3 regions of the Cellulomonas wangleii genome follow, and region 2 is predicted to be linked to each of the others. Evidence: riboswitches for the same ligand, from Rfam matches in the RefSeq annotation. Region 2 holds a riboswitch; each other region holds the start of a gene.
The links. Region 2 has a riboswitch for S-adenosylmethionine ahead of KG103_RS16870 (hypothetical protein). Riboswitches for the same ligand answer to the same signal wherever they lie in the genome.

Region 1: it holds a riboswitch for S-adenosylmethionine, as region 2 does, so the genes downstream of both, KG103_RS00495 (methylenetetrahydrofolate reductase) here and KG103_RS16870 (hypothetical protein) in region 2, are expected to answer to the same signal.
Region 3: it holds a riboswitch for S-adenosylmethionine, as region 2 does, so the genes downstream of both, KG103_RS15025 (rhodanese-like domain-containing protein) here and KG103_RS16870 (hypothetical protein) in region 2, are expected to answer to the same signal.

The regions. Positions count from the first base shown of each region.
Region 1 is NZ_CP074405.1:107,887-112,768, forward strand. Features, by position in the region: gene KG103_RS00485 (MalY/PatB family protein) at 1-204, opposite strand, end outside; gene metE (5-methyltetrahydropteroyltriglutamate--homocysteine S-methyltransferase) at 348-2,696, opposite strand; gene KG103_RS00495 (methylenetetrahydrofolate reductase) at 2,693-3,808, opposite strand; SAM riboswitch class I at 3,873-3,979, opposite strand; gene KG103_RS00500 (hypothetical protein) at 4,102-4,314, opposite strand; gene KG103_RS00505 (DNA-3-methyladenine glycosylase I) at 4,366-4,882, opposite strand, start outside.
Region 2 is NZ_CP074405.1:3,677,738-3,682,619, reverse strand. Features, by position in the region: gene KG103_RS18950 (hypothetical protein) at 1-524, shown strand, start outside; gene KG103_RS18945 (HD domain-containing protein) at 521-985, shown strand; gene KG103_RS16875 (ADP-ribosylglycohydrolase family protein) at 1,064-2,017, shown strand; SAM riboswitch class IV at 2,103-2,215, shown strand; gene KG103_RS16870 (hypothetical protein) at 2,230-2,859, shown strand; gene KG103_RS16865 (hypothetical protein) at 2,985-4,220, opposite strand; gene KG103_RS16860 (hypothetical protein) at 4,231-4,882, opposite strand, start outside.
Region 3 is NZ_CP074405.1:3,257,328-3,262,209, reverse strand. Features, by position in the region: gene KG103_RS15035 (hypothetical protein) at 56-571, shown strand; gene KG103_RS15030 (O-succinylhomoserine sulfhydrylase) at 635-1,882, opposite strand; gene KG103_RS15025 (rhodanese-like domain-containing protein) at 1,906-2,349, opposite strand; SAM riboswitch class I at 2,354-2,451, opposite strand; gene KG103_RS15020 (GNAT family N-acetyltransferase) at 2,551-3,120, shown strand; SAM riboswitch class IV at 3,177-3,290, shown strand; gene KG103_RS15015 (aminotransferase class V-fold PLP-dependent enzyme) at 3,326-4,762, shown strand; gene KG103_RS19145 (GNAT family N-acetyltransferase) at 4,882-4,882, shown strand, end outside.

The DNA of each region.
Region 1 (4,882 bases), 510 kb from region 2:
CACGCCCCGAGGGCTGTTCGGGCCCGGTTCGTAGCCGGTGTCACCTGCCGCCACCGCGGCGGTGGTGGCGTCCACGACCGCGTCGAGCGGGAGGACGTCCATCTCGGCGACGAACGCGGGCAGGACGTCGTCGGGGTAGGTGTGCCACTTCAGCGAGGTGCGCCGCCGCAGGTCGGCGACGGTGACGTCGAACGGTGAACCCATGCCCGCAGGGTAGGGCTGCCGCGGGGTGGCCCGCCCGCCGCGCCGGGCGGGGGAGGGCTGGAGCGCCCTCGCGCGGGCCCCGGAGCGACGGCGAGGCCCCGGTCGCCGGGTGGCGGCCGGGGCCTCGGGTCGTGCCGGGGGCGTCAGAGCGTGGCGCGCACCGTGCGGGTGGCGGCGACCAGGTGCTCGAGGGAGGGGGTGACCTCCTCGTAGCGGCGGGTCTTGAGGCCGCAGTCCGGGTTGACCCAGAGCTGGTCGACGGCGATGGTGCGGACCGCCTCGGTGAGCAGCTCGGTGACCTCCGCCTCCGAGGGGACGCGCGGCGAGTGGATGTCGTAGACACCCGGGCCCACGGCGCGCGGGTACCCGGCCGCGGCGATGTCGCCGAGGATCTCCATCTTCGAGCGCGCGGCCTCGATGCTGGTCACGTCGGCGTCGAGGCCGTCGATCGCGTCCATGATCTCGCCGAACTCCGAGTAGCACAGGTGCGTGTGGATCTGGGTGTCCGGGCGCACGCCCGCCGTCGAGAGACGGAACGAGCGGACCGACCAGTCGAGGTACGCGGCGTGGTCCTTCTCGCGCAGGGGGAGCAGCTCGCGCAGCGCGGGCTCGTCGACCTGCACGACCGCGATGCCGGCGGCCTCGAGGTCGGCGATCTCGTCGCGCAGCGCCAGGGCGACCTGGTTCGCGGTGTCACCGAGCGGCTGGTCGTCGCGGACGAACGACCACGCCAGGATCGTCACCGGGCCGGTGAGCATGCCCTTCATCGGCTTGGCCGTGAGGGACTGCGCGTACTGCGCCCACGCCACCGTGATGGGCGCGGGCCGCGACACGTCGCCCCACAGGATCGACGGACGCGTGCACCGCGACCCGTACGACTGGACCCAGCCGTTCTGCGTGACGGCGAACCCGTCGAGGTTCTCGGCGAAGTACTGGACCATGTCGTTGCGCTCGGGCTCACCGTGCACCAGCACGTCCAGGCCGATGCGCTCCTGCAGCTCGACGACGCGGCGGATCTCCGCCTTCATCTCGTCCTCGTACTGCCCCGCCGTCAGCTCGCCCTTGCCGAAGGCGGCGCGCGCCTTGCGGATCTCGGGGGTCTGCGGGAACGAGCCGATGGTCGTCGTCGGCAGCGCCGGCAGGTCGAGGCGGGCGGCCTGGGCGGCCTTGCGCTGGTCGAACGGGCCGCGGCGGAACTGCTCGTCGGTCAGGGCGGCGGCACGCTCGCGCACCTCCGGACGCACGACGCCCGGGGCCGTCGCGCGGGAGCGCACCGCGTCGGACGCGGCGAGCAGCTGCTCGTGGATGGCCTCGCGGCCCGCGGTCAGGCCCTCGGCGAGCGTCGCGACCTCGCGGACCTTCTCGTCCGCGAAGGCGAGCCAGGAGACCAGCGTGCGGTCGAGCGCCGGCTCGTCCTCGAGCGTGTGCGGGACGTGGAACAGCGACGTCGACGTGCCGACGGTGACCGCGGCGGCGCCGAGCGTCCCGAGCTGCTCGAGGACCGCGAGCTTGGCGTCGAGGTCGGCGCGCCAGATGTTGTGGCCGTCGATCACCCCGCCGACGAGCGTCTTGCCGGCGAGGCCGGGGACGGTGACGGTCGGCGCGTCGCCGCGGACGAGGTCGAGCGCGAGGCCCTCGACGTCGGTGGCCGCGACGACGGGCAGCGCGGCACCGAGGTCGCCGTACGGGGCGGCGAGCAGGATGGCCGGGCGCTGCGGGCGGGCGAGCTCGGTCGCCAGTGCGCGGTAGGCGCGCGTCGTGGCGTCGGCGAGGACCTCGGCGGAGACGCCGACGGAGTCGGAGACGAGCGCGGGCTCGTCGATCTGCACCCAGGTGGCACCGGCGGCGGCGAGCTCGGCGAGCAGCCGGGCGTACACGGGGAGCAGGTCGTCGAGGCGGTCGATCGGCGAGAAGCCGGCCGGGGCGTCCTCCGTCGGCTTCGCCAGCGCGAGGAAGGTGACGGGACCGACGACCACGGGCCGGGTCAGCACGCCGTCGGCCAGCGCCTCGGCGAACTCCGCGACGGGTCGGTCCGACGCGTAGCGGAACGCGGTGTCCGGGCCGATCTCCGGGACGAGGTAGTGGTAGTTCGTGTCGAACCACTTCGTCATCTCGAGCGGGAGGTCGTCGCCGCGGCCGCGGGCCACGGTCGAGTAGCCGGCCAGGTCGAGGCGGCCGTCGGCGTCCTGCAGGTCGGCGAACCGGGCGGGCACGGCGCCGACGAGCGCGGTCGCGTCCAGCACCTGGTCGTAGAACGAGAACGCGCTGGGGATGGCCGGGGCGTCGGTGGCCAGCCCGAGCTCCGCCAGGCGGGTGCGGGTGCGGCGGCGCAGGTCGGCCGCGACGGCCTCGACCTCGTCGGCCGAGGTCCGGCCGGCCCAGAACGCCTCGAGGGCCTTCTTGAGCTCGCGGCGCGGGCCGATGCGCGGGTAGCCGAGGACGGAGCCTGCGGGGAAGGCCGGGGTCGCCGGCGCGGGCGTGGTGTCGGTCATGACAGGGTTCCTCGCGGTGTCGTCGTGGTCGCGTCGGCGGGGGTGCCGTCGGGCGCGGTGAGGTCGTGGGCGGCGACGGTGCTGCGGCGGCCGCCGACGAGGTCGGCGCCGTCGAGCAGGTCGAGCGCCGCCTCGTGCTTGTTGAAGGTGTAGACGTGGACGCCGGGCGCACCGCCGTCGAGGACCCGGTTGACCAGGTCGACGCCGGCCCGCGTGCCGCGGCGGTGCCGCTCGACGGGGTCGTCGGTGGAGCCGAGCAGGTCGAGGAGACGGTCGGGCACGGGGACGCCCGTGAGCTCTTGGACGCGGTGCAGCCGCGCGGGGTCGGTGGTCGGGATGATGCCCGGCACGATCGGGATCGTGACGCCCGCGGTGCGGGCCTCGGCGACCAGCCCGAGGTAGGCCTCGGCGTCGAAGAAGACCTGCGAGATCGCGAAGTCCGCGCCCGCCTCCTGCTTGGCCAGCAGCGCCTGGACGTCCTGGGCGCGGGTGCCGCCGGTGGCGTGGTTGCCGCGGGGGAACGCCGCGACCGCCACGGACAGCGGGCGGACGCGGGCGCGCACGGCCTGTGCGGCGCTGCGGCCGCACCGGCGGCGCTCGATCTCGCGCAGCAGCTCGACGAGCTCGGCGGCGGTGTGCACGCCCTGCGGGTGCGGCCGCCAGTCCGGCTCGCCCGCGGGCGGGTCGCCGCGCAGCGCGAGGAAGGAGCGCACGCCCTCGTCGAGGAACTCCTCGACGATCGTGGTCACCTCGTCGCGCGAGGTCCCGACGCAGGTCAGGTGGGCGATCGGGTTGAGCGACGTCTCGCGCAGCAGCCGGCGGACGAACGCTCGCGTGGTCTGCCGCGTGTGGCCCGACGCCCCGTAGGTGACCGACACGAAGTCGGGCTCGACGGACTCGAGCTCGCGCACGGTCGCCCAGAGCCGGGGGGCGGCGTCCGGGTTGCGCGGGGGGAACAGCTCGAAGGAGACCGTGGGGCGGTCCAGGGCGCCCGCCGGGTCGGTCCGACGCCGTGCGGCGCGGGAGGGCTCCGGCGCCGCCGACGCCGGCCCGGACGCCGCCGCGGAGCTCGTCGGCGGGGCGGTGGTCGGGATCTCGGCCACGACGCTCATCGCGCCGGACGCGCAGCTGTCGGGCGGGACGCCCCGCACGAGGGGTCGGTGGCACGGTTGCGCACGCTCATCGTCACTCCATCGTTCCTGGCGGAAGCACCCACACCCTCACGAGGAGGGGGGTTGCTGCGGCGTCGTCGAGCCAGGTCTCTCAGCCGCTCTGGATGGTCGCCGAGGATCGTACGCCTGTGCCCGGATGGCGGACAGCGCTACTCGGAATGTGAGACGCCCTCGTCCGGCCCGCAGGCGTCGCGGGCGGTCGTCGACGGCGGCGCTCGCCGGCCCCCTGCAGGTCAGCGGCGCCGACGCTGCAGGACCGAGCCCTCCCGGCTCGTGCGCTGGTGCGGCAGCCCCGGGGACGAGGTGGGGACCAGGACGGGGACCGCCAGCAGACCGTGCTGGACGGCCTCGAGCACCACGGCGTCCGCGTCGTCCTCGCTCAGCCACGCGTCGTGCGCGGCCCGTACGGCCGCGTACCGCCCGTCGAGCTCCCGATCCTCCGCCATGCGGGCACACTAGCCGCGAGGTGGGCCCGTGCCGAGCCCGTGGGCGCGCTGTCACCCTGGGGGAGTATCGGCGCCCGTCGCGGCGGCCGCCCCCCGCCGCACCACGACGCAGCCCTCGAGGTGGTCGTCCACCACCCCGCACGCCTGCATCGCCGCGTACGCGGTGGTCGGGCCGACGAACCGGAACCCGTGGCTCTTGAGCTCCTTGGCCAGCGCGGCGGAGTCCGGCGTGCTGGACGGCACGTCCGCGAACGTGCGGGGCCGCGGCCGCGGCCCGGGCGCGTACGACCACAGCAGCTCGTCGAGGGTGCGCCCGGACGCGTGCAGCGCGAGCACGGCGCGCGCGTTGGCGACGGTCGCCTCGATCTTGGCGCGGTTGCGCACGATCCCGACGTCGGCGAGCAGCCGCTCGACGTCGTCCTCGCCGAACCGGGCCACCGCCTCGGGGTCGAACCCGGCGAACGCCTCCCGGAAGGCGGGCCGCTTGCGCAGGATCGTGATCCAGGCGAGCCCGGACTGGAACGCCTCGAGGGCGAGGCGCTCGTACAGCGCGTGCTCGTCGTGCACG
Region 2 (4,882 bases):
CCCCGCTGTGGGCGGCGCTGGACGACCGCCGCCGCGGCGGCCTGGGGTACCTGCTGCACGGCGTCGCGCGGGCGAGCGCCGCCAGCGGTGCGCTCGCGACGTTCCTGCACCTGCCGACGGACGTCACCCCGGAGCAGCACGACGAGCCCGACGTCTCGACCATGAGCCTGACCTGGCTGCGCACCGCGCCGGTCCGGGCCGACCTCGACCTCGCGCGGCTCGTGCTGCGGGCGGGGGAGCCCGTCGCCACGGGCCTGGGTCCCGGGCTCCTGGCGACGCGCTCCGAGCAGACCGTCACCGGCGGCGAGCAGCACACCGTCCAGGTGGCCGCACCCGTCCCGGACTCGATCTGGCTGGCGGTGCTCACCGGCACCACCACGGGCGAGCCGCACGTGGCCGCGTTGGAGCAGGCCGTCCGCGCGCTGGCGACGAGCCTCACCGTCGACCGTCCCGCCGCGGGCGCACCTGGTCCGGATCCCGCGCCGGATCCCGCCCCCGACCCCGCCCCGGACGGCGCGCCGTGACCGACCTCATCGCCACGGCCCGCCGGATCGCGACCGACGCCCACCGTGGCCAGACCGACAAGGCCGGTGCGCCCTACATCGGGCACCCGGCGCGCGTGGCCGCGCACGCGGCGGCCGCTGGCGGCGACGAGCGGGTGGTCGCCGCCGCGTGGCTGCACGACGTGGTCGAGGACACCGACGTCACCCCCGACGACCTGCGCGCCGCCGGCATCCCGGACGACGTCGTCGCGGCCGTCGTCGCCGTCAGCAAGGTCGCCGGCGAGGCCATGGAGGACTACGTCGCACGCGTGAAGCGTGACCCGCTCGCCGTGGCCGTCAAGACCGCCGACCTGGCGGACAACACCGACCCCGCGCGGCTGGCGGCGCTGGACGAGGCGACCCGTGCGCGCCTGGTGGCGAAGTACGCGCGCGTCCGGCAGCTGCTCGCCGGCCCACCCGCCGGGGCAACCGCCGACGGGTGACGCGCAGGCCCTCCGACCAGCGATGTCGGTGCCTCGTGGCACCCTCGGGCACCCGCTGTCCCCGCCCCCGGAGGTCCCATGCCCCTCACCCCTGCCCAGACCGACCGCGCCATCGGCGCCCTGCTCGGCTCCGCCGCGGGCGACGCCCTGGGCGCCGGCTACGAGTTCGGTCCGCCGCTGCCCGACGACCAGCCTGTCCACATGGCCGGGGGCGGCAGCTTCGACTGGGAGCCGGGGGAGTGGACCGACGACACGTCCATGGCTGTGCCGATCGCGCAGGTGCTGGCCGACGGCGGCTCGCTCGACGACGAGGCGTGCCTCGACCGCATCGTCGCGGCGTGGTCGCAGTGGGCGCTGACCGCCACGGACATCGGGGTGCAGACCAGCACCCTGCTCGACGCCCTGCCGGAGCCCACCGCCGCAGCGGCCCGTCGGCAGGCCGCGGAGCACTACGCCGCCAATCCCCGCCACGCGGGCGGCAACGGCACGCTCATGCGCACCGGCCCCGTCGCGCTCGGGTACCTCGGTGACGGTCGGGAGGACGCGCTCGCGGCCGCCGCGCGCGCCGTCTCCGACCTCACGCACGGTGACCCCGACGCCGGGGACGCGTGCGTGCTGTGGTCGCTGGCCGTGCGGCACGCGGTGCGCGAGGGCGTCGTCGACCTGACCGCGCAGCTCGCGTGGCTCCCGGCCGACCGGCGTGCGCGGTGGGCGGCCGTCATCGCCGAGGCGGAGGAGTCGCAGCCGGCGGACTTCGCCAAGAACGGGTGGGTGGTGCAGGCGCTGCAGGGTGCCTGGTCGGCCCTGCACCACGGCGCGGACCTCGTCGACGTCCTGGAGCGCGCCGTGCGCGGGGGACGCGACACCGACACGGTCGCGGCGATCGCCGGCGCGCTCGCCGGAGCCGCGCACGGCGCCGCGGCTGTGCCCGCCGAGTGGCGGCAGAAGCTGCACGGGTGGCCTGGCCTCGACGCCGACGGCCTGGCCGACCTGGCCGTGCGCGCGGTGGGCGGTGGCCCGGGCGCAGCCTGAGGGAGCCGGGCCGTCAGCTGGTGACGACGGTCTGGATCTCCCCGACGGGCCGGTGATGTCAGCCCTTGCCGCTACCGTGGGCCCCGATCACGAAGCTCGGCCACAAGCCCTCCGGCAGGCCGACTGGCAACCGCGCAGAGCGCACGGTGCCCCCGGAGGAAGATCCGCCCGCGCCGCCGGCACGGGAAGACGCTCGACCTCCGGGAGAACCCGTGTCCGACCTCGCTCTCGATCCCCCCACCCACGTGGTGTGCGTGTCCATCTCACCGGGCCACGTCGTCCAGCCGGAGCTCGTCGCCCGCGCCGTCGCCGCCTCCGGGACGCCCTGGCGGCTCGCGGTCGTGGGGCCGCACCGCATCGGCCTCGAGCACGCCTCCGGTGCCACCGCGACCTGGTGGCTGCACGACCACGCACCGTTCGTCGCCCACCTGCGCACCGACGACCCGACCGTGTGGGTGCACGACGACCTCGGGGTGGTACGCGTGGGGGACCGGTACGTCGCCGTGGCGTCACGCGAGAAGCGGACACCGTGCCTGCGGACGCTGCAGCGACGTCCCGGGCGCACGGTGGCATGGCGGGTGGCCTCGCTGCAGCCCGAGGAGGGCGCCGGCGACGGGCGGCCGATCCCGCCGCACACGGCGACGCTCTACCACCTGGACCCGCCGCTGCGGCACGGGCGCCGGCCCGACGCCGCGCCGGTCGACTGGGTGCTCGTGCTGGCCTACCAGTACCGGGGCGGGGGGTCACGGCGATCCACCACGCAGACGCGACCGGGCGGGTCCTGTCCGACGTGCTGCTGCCCGGCAGCACCATCGACGCCGCGGACGACGCCACGGCGCTGAGCGGCATGGGGTACGAGATCGCGCTGCCTCCGGGTCTCGAGGCCTGAGGTGGTCGCCGGACGGCGCCGCGCCCCTGGCCCCGGGGCGGCGTCGTCCGGTGGTGCCGGGGACGTCCCGGCCGACGATCACCCCGGGACGAGCTGCCCGAGCAGCGCCTCGAGCTCGACCCGCACCGTCGTGATCCGCGTCTGCTCCGCGAGGATCTCCTCACCGGTGGCCCGCAGCGCCTCCGTGCGGGCGACGAGCTCCGCCTCGTCCCGGGCGAGCAGGGCGCGCGCATCGGCCAGGAGCTCGTCGGCGGGCGCCTGCGGCAGGGCGGTGCCGTCGCGCCACGTCCACGACAGGAGCGACCGCGCGCGCTGGGAGGCGGGCAACGACGCGAGGCGCGCCTCCTCCTCCTCGATCGTCGCGCGGTACTGCGCGAGCTCGTCGGTGTCCGCGTCGAGCTCCATCGTGGCCCTGACCTGCTCCATCTGACGGCCCTCGAACGTCGCCAGTGCGGACTCGTACTCGGTGGTGAGCTGGTCCAGCTGCTGCTCGAACGCGGTGTGCACCCCCACCAACGACTCCCTGTCGGCGATGAACCGCCCGTACAGCGCCTCGAGCGCCGGGTCGAGCCCACCCGGCTGCCACACCTGCGTGCCGAGGTACGCGAACAGCTCGGTGGCGCGGTTGGCCGGTGCGGCGCCGACGGATCCGGCGAGCTGCTCGTGCAGGTCGTCGGCCGGGTCGATGCCGGCGACGACCGGCTCCAGCGCCGCCACCGCCGTCGCCTGCTCATCCGCCGTGAGCTCGTTCCACGCGGCGTGCAGCAGCTCGTGCGCGGCGGTCTCGACGACGAACCCGCGCAGGCGGGGGTCCGCCGGCTCGTAGACGACGATGCGTCCGCCGGTCTCCAGGCCGCCGGCGGCCGTGTGGTAGCAGCCCACCGCGCCGCCGCTCTGCCCGGCGGGGGCGTCGCCGCGGTCGCACCGCCCCGCGAACTCCGCCGCACCCAGCAGCTCCGGCTCCGACCGGTACAGCAGGTCGCGCCCCTCCTCGGTGAGGAACATCTCCGCCGCCAGAGCGGCGACCTCGGCGGTCGGCTCCGGCACCCGGCCCGCCACGATGCCGTCGAGGAACGGCGCGTCCACCTCCCGCAGTAACCCCGGCAGGACGGCCGTGACGACCCACCACCCGCCGAGCGCGAGCGCGACGACCACCGCGAGCCGGCCCGTCAGGCTCCGCCGCCGCGGCGGCGGAGGCAGGGGGACGTCGTCCGGGCGCCACGCAGGCGGGGCGACGGCGAACCCGGCCGCCTCGTCGACGACCCACTGCGGGACACGGCCGGTCGGCGAGCGCGGCAGGTCGTCGGGGGACACGGTCACAGGTTCACAGATCGGCAGACCGGACGAATGGATTGAGTGGCTGGGCCGGCCGGCCGGCCGGGTCGTGCACGAGGCGGTCGAACTCCGCCAGGCACTGCGCCGCGGCGGAGGCCGCGTCAGCCGCCAGCACCTCCAGGGGCAGTGCGTCGCCATCGAGAGAGCGCTGCTCGGCGTAGATCCGTGCCGCCGACCCGCCCGGCTCGGTCAGCTGGCGCAGGGCTGCTCGGAAGCCTGCCGCGAACTCCAGCTCGCGCCCGGCAGGCAGTTCCGCATAGGCGGCGCGTGCCGCGGCGAGGGCGCCACCTGCGTGGTTGTGGACGACGACGAACCCGAGGTCGTAAGGGTCACGGTCCTCTCGTCGGCCGATCACCGCGGCGGACTTGGCCAGGAGGTACGCGCCGAGGTTGGCGAACTGCACGTCCACCTCGGAGGGTGTCACCTCCTCGGGGAGGTCGACGGGAAGTCGCCGGACTACCGGTGCGCGCAAGGCCGGCGACGGGCCGGCGACGTTCATGACGGTTGCGCGGGTGCACCCGGGAAGGGCGAGCTGCTGGCCGCGATGGTCCAGCACGTCGGTCAGCAGGTCGACCCGCACGGCGCTGCCACCCACGGCGGTCACCCACTGCCAGCCGCGGCCCTCACCGACCGGTGCGAAC
Region 3 (4,882 bases), 420 kb from region 2:
CCTCCTGGTGGACGCCCCTGACGGCGGCCGGGCCCGCTGCGCTACGGTCCCGGCCATGCGATCTCGACGGCGTCTCGCGCTCCCCGTCCTGCTGCTGCTCACTGTGGCCGCGTGCTCCGAGGGCACGACCCCCGAGCCGGAGCCGAGCGCGTCGGCGAGCGACGGGCAGATCGCTGCCCCGACCGTCCCGGGGCGCGGTCAGACGGAGCTGCCGACCGTGGAGGAGCAGCAGGAGGCGCTGGCCTCCGCCGGCGAGTCCACGGAGGCGTTCGCGGCCCCGCTCGACGCGGGCGAGAGCGAGGTCGGCCAGGTGGCCGACGTGCCGGCGGGCCCGTACCTGCTCCGCGTCGTGTGCACGTCGTCGGACGGCGGCCCGGTCACCGTCACCGTCGCCGCCGCCGCCGACGGTACCGAGCTCACGTCGTACCAGGCGCCGTGCGTCCCGGTCTTCCAGGGCGGGTCGACGATGGCGGACAGCGACCCGTTCGAGGTCCCGGCCGGTGCCGTGGACGTCGGCGTGACGGCGGCGGCGGACTCCGTCGTCGCGGTCGGCCTGGTCGCCGCGGGCTGAGCCGACCGGGCTGAGCGAACCGGACCGAGCCCGCGCGGCGCGGGCCGGCGGCGTCCGCGCGGGTCAGTCCGGCAGCGTCGCCAGCGCCTGCGCGAGGTCCTCCCGCAGGTCCTCGACGTCCTCCAGCCCGACCGACAGCCGCACGGTGGCCTCGCCGATGCCCACCGCGGCACGGCCCGCCGGGCCGAGCCGGCGGTGCGTCGTCGTCGCGGGGTGCGTGACGATCGACTTGGCGTCGCCCAGGTTGTTGGAGATGTCGACGACGCGCAGCGCGTCGAGGAACCCGAACGTCGCCTTCTTCGCGACGTCGGGCGTCGCACCCGCCGGGACGGCGAGGTCGAGGGTGACGACCGTCCCGCCTCCGGTCTGCTGGGCGCGGGCCAGCGCGTGCTGCGGGTGCGAGGGCAGGAACGGGTAGCGCACCTGCGCGACCCCCGGCTGCTGCTCCAGCCAGCCGGCGAGGTCCAGCGCGGACGCGGCCTGGTGGCGGACGCGCAGGCTGAGCGTCTCCAGGCCCTTGAGCAGCACCCAGGCGTTGAAGGGCGACAGCGACGGGCCGGTGTTGCGCAGCAGCGTCTGCACCGGGCCGCGCACGTACTCCTCCGAGCCGAGGATCGCGCCGCCGAGCACCCGCCCCTGACCGTCGATGTGCTTCGTGGCGGAGTAGACCACCACGTCGGCGCCGTGCTCCAGCGGGCGGGAGAAGACCGGCGTCGCGAAGACGTTGTCGACGACGACGGTCGCCCCGGCCGCGTGCGCCAGGCGGCTGACGGCAGCGATGTCGACGAGGTCCTGCATCGGGTTCGACGGCGTCTCGAAGAACACGACGTCCGCGGGCGTCGCGAGGGCCTGCTCCCACTGCTCGGGCACGTGGCCGTCGACGTAGTCGGTCCGCACGCCCCACTTCGCGAGGATCTCGTCGAGGATGACCACCGAGGAGCCGAACAGCGCCCGCGCCGCCACGACCCGGGAGCCGGACCGGACGAGCGCGGCGAGCGCCGTGAAGACGGCGGACATCCCCGTGGCCGTCGCGTAGCACGCCTCCGCGCCCTCGAGCAGCCGCAGCCGCTCCTCGAACGTCGCGACGGTCGGGTTGCCGTAGCGCGAGTACAGGAACCGGTCGACCTCGCCCGCGAACCCGGCCTCGGCCTGCGCGGCGGTGGCGTAGGTGTAGCCCTGCGTGAGGAACACGGCCTCCGACATCTCGCCGAACCCGCTGCGCACCAGCCCGCCGCGCACGGCGAGGGTGTCGGGGCGCAGGGTCTCGCGGTCGAGGCGGTGGTCGTCCCAGTCGCCCGGGCCGGGCGGCAGGTCGGGCGGCAGGTCGGGCGTGCTCACGGCTGGAGCCACGGCAGGCCGGCGGCACGCCAGCCCGTGTGCCCGCGGTGGCCGTCGGGGCCGGTCGGGCCCTCGAAGCCCTCCAGGACGTTGTACGCCGGGCCGTAGCCCGCGGCCGTCGCCGCCTGCGCGGCGCCGATCGACCGCTGCCCCGACCGGCACAGGAACACGACGGGGCGCTCGTCGCCCGGCGCGACGCCCGCCGTCGAGAGCTGGTCGAGGAACGCGGCGTTCGGCCGCCCCGAGGGGTAGGAGACCCACTCCACCAGCGCCGCCTGGCGGCCGAGGCCGCGCAGGTCCGGCACGCCGACGTAGCGCCACTCGGCGTCCGTGCGGACGTCGACGAGGACGGCGTCGTCGCGCTCGGCGAGCAGGTCCCAGGCCTCGGTGGGGGTGAGGTCCCCGGCGTACCCGGGTGCGGGACGTGGCTGCACGGTCATGGTCCTCCCATCGTCTCTGGCGGTAGCACCCTCGGCCACGGTCGCCCGTGCGGGTTGCTGCGGCGTCGTCGAGCCAGATCTCTCGGCCGCTCTGGATGGTCGCCGCGATGCTACGCCAGGGTGCGTCGCCACCGGCAGGGCGTCTCACGCACGCCCCGCCGCGGTGCGACGGGGCCGCGGGCCGTGCCAGGGTGGTGCGCGATGGACGCCCCCGAGGACCTCGTGCTGCGACCCGTGACCCCTGATGACGTGCCGGCGCTGACGCGCCTGCTGCATGACGCGTACGCGGACCTCGCCGCGCGCGGCCTGAACTTCACGGGTGCCACCCAGGACGAGGCGACGACCGCCCGGCGCAGTCTCGGTGTGGGCGCCTCGTGGGTGCTGGTCGACGCGGCCGGCGGCCTCGCGGGCACCATCACCGCGACCAGCCCTCCTGGCCGCGGCATCAAGGCGCTCACCGACCTGGCGCTCGAGCCGGACCGCGTCTGGCTCAACCAGCTCGCCGTCCGTCCGGACCTGCGGGCGCGAGGGCTGGCGACGTACCTGTGGGGCGTGCTGCGCGAGTGGTCCCTCGCGCGCGGCATGCGGTCGGTGGGCCTGGACACGGCGGAGCCCGCTGCGCCGCTGCGCGCGATGTACCGGCGGTGGGGCTTCGTCGACGCCGACGTCGTGCAGTGGCCCGGCAAGACGTACCGCAGCGTGGTGATGCTGCACAGCCTGGAGCGCGCGCCGCGAGGTACGGACGGTGAGACGGCGCGTCTCGCATCCTGAGAGCGGCGGCGTGCTGCCGTTGACATGCCCGCGCCGGGCGGCCGATCCTCGACACAGGTCATGAGCGCCAGCGACAAGCCCCGGCTCGCTGGCCGGCAACCCTCCTCCGCGGTGGGGTGCCCCGGGTGACGACCTGGCCGCGCGCCGTTCGGCGCCGGCAAGCGCGGGGCCCTCGGCGGTCCCCGGACCGTTCCGGAGGAGCACCATGACCACGATCACCGAGCTGTTCGCGTGTGCCGACGAGGCGTCGGGCACCGCGGCCCCCGGACCGCGCAGCGGGGACGCGCCGCTGCTGCCGGTCGTCGGCGCGTCGACCACCGTCCCGCTCGTCGACGGCACCAGCCGCACCTACGCCAACCTCGACTGCGCCGCCAGCGCCCCCGCGCTGGAGTCCGTGGGCGCGCGCGTCGCCGAGGTGCTGCCGCTGTACGCCTCGGTGCACCGCGGCGCGGGTTACCTGTCGCAGGTCTCGACCGCGCTCTACGAGACGTCCCGGCAGTCGATCGCCCGCTTCGTGGGGGCCCGCGAGGACGACGTCGCGATCATCACGCGCAACACCACCGACTCGCTCAACCTGCTCGCCGGCGTCGTGCCGCACGGCGAGGCCGTGCTCGTCCTCGACGTCGAGCACCACGCCAACCTGCTGCCGTGGGTGCAGCACAGCGGGGGCGGGCAGTCCGGGACGGGGCGCGTCGCGACCGTCCTGCCGGTGCAGCCGACGGTCGCGGCCACGCTCGACGCGCTGCGCACCGAGCTCGCACGCCGCCCGTACGCGCTGGTCACGGTGACGGGCGCGTCGAACGTGACGGGGGAGGCGCTGCCGCTGGACCGCGTGGTCGGGCTCGCGCGCGCGGCGGGTGCGCGGGTGGCCGTCGACGGGGCGCAGCTGGTGCCGCACCGCGGGTTCTCGCTGGCCGCCACGGACGTCGACTACGTCGCGTTCTCCGGCCACAAGACGTACGCCCCGTTCGGCGCCGGCGCCCTGGTGGGGCGCCGGGACTGGCTCGACACGGGCGTGCCGTACCTCGCAGGGGGAGGCGCGGTGCGCGACGTGCGGGCCGACCGGACGGTCTGGCAGCCCGCGCCCGCGCGGCACGAGGCGGGCTCGCCCAACGTGCTCGGGGCGATCGCGCTCGCGCAGGCCTGCGACACGCTCGCCGACCTGCCCGCGGGTGCGCTCGAGGCGCACGAGCAGGCGCTGCGGGACCGCCTGGTGCGAGGCCTCGAGCGGCTCGACGGCGTGCGCGTCGCGCGGATCTGGCCGGACTCGACCGACCCGGTGGGCGTCGTGACGTTCACGGTGGCGGACCTGAACCCGGGCCTGGTCGCGGCGTACCTGGCGGCCGAGCACGGCATCGGCGTGCGCGACGGGCGGTTCTGCGCGCACCCGCTGCTCGCGCACCTCGGGGCGTCCCACGGCGCCGTGCGCGCGTCGGTCGGGGTCGGGACGACGGCCGAGCACGTGGACCGGCTCGTCGCCGCGCTCGGCGTGCTGCTGGTGCGCGGGACGCAGGCGGAGTACGAGGTGGTCGACGGCTGCTGGTCTGTCGTCGACGACACGCGCCCGCTCATCGAGGTGCAAGGGCTGGACCACCTGGCCGCGACCGCGGCGGCCGCCTGCGGGCCGGCGCTGGACGACTGAGGCGCACCGACCCGGCCGTCGCGCCGGCGACGCGCGCCCCGCGGCGGGCGACGTCCCACCGTGCGGGACACCCGCGAATGCGCTGGTCGCCCGGTCGGGGCGGGGGGAGGATCGTCCGCG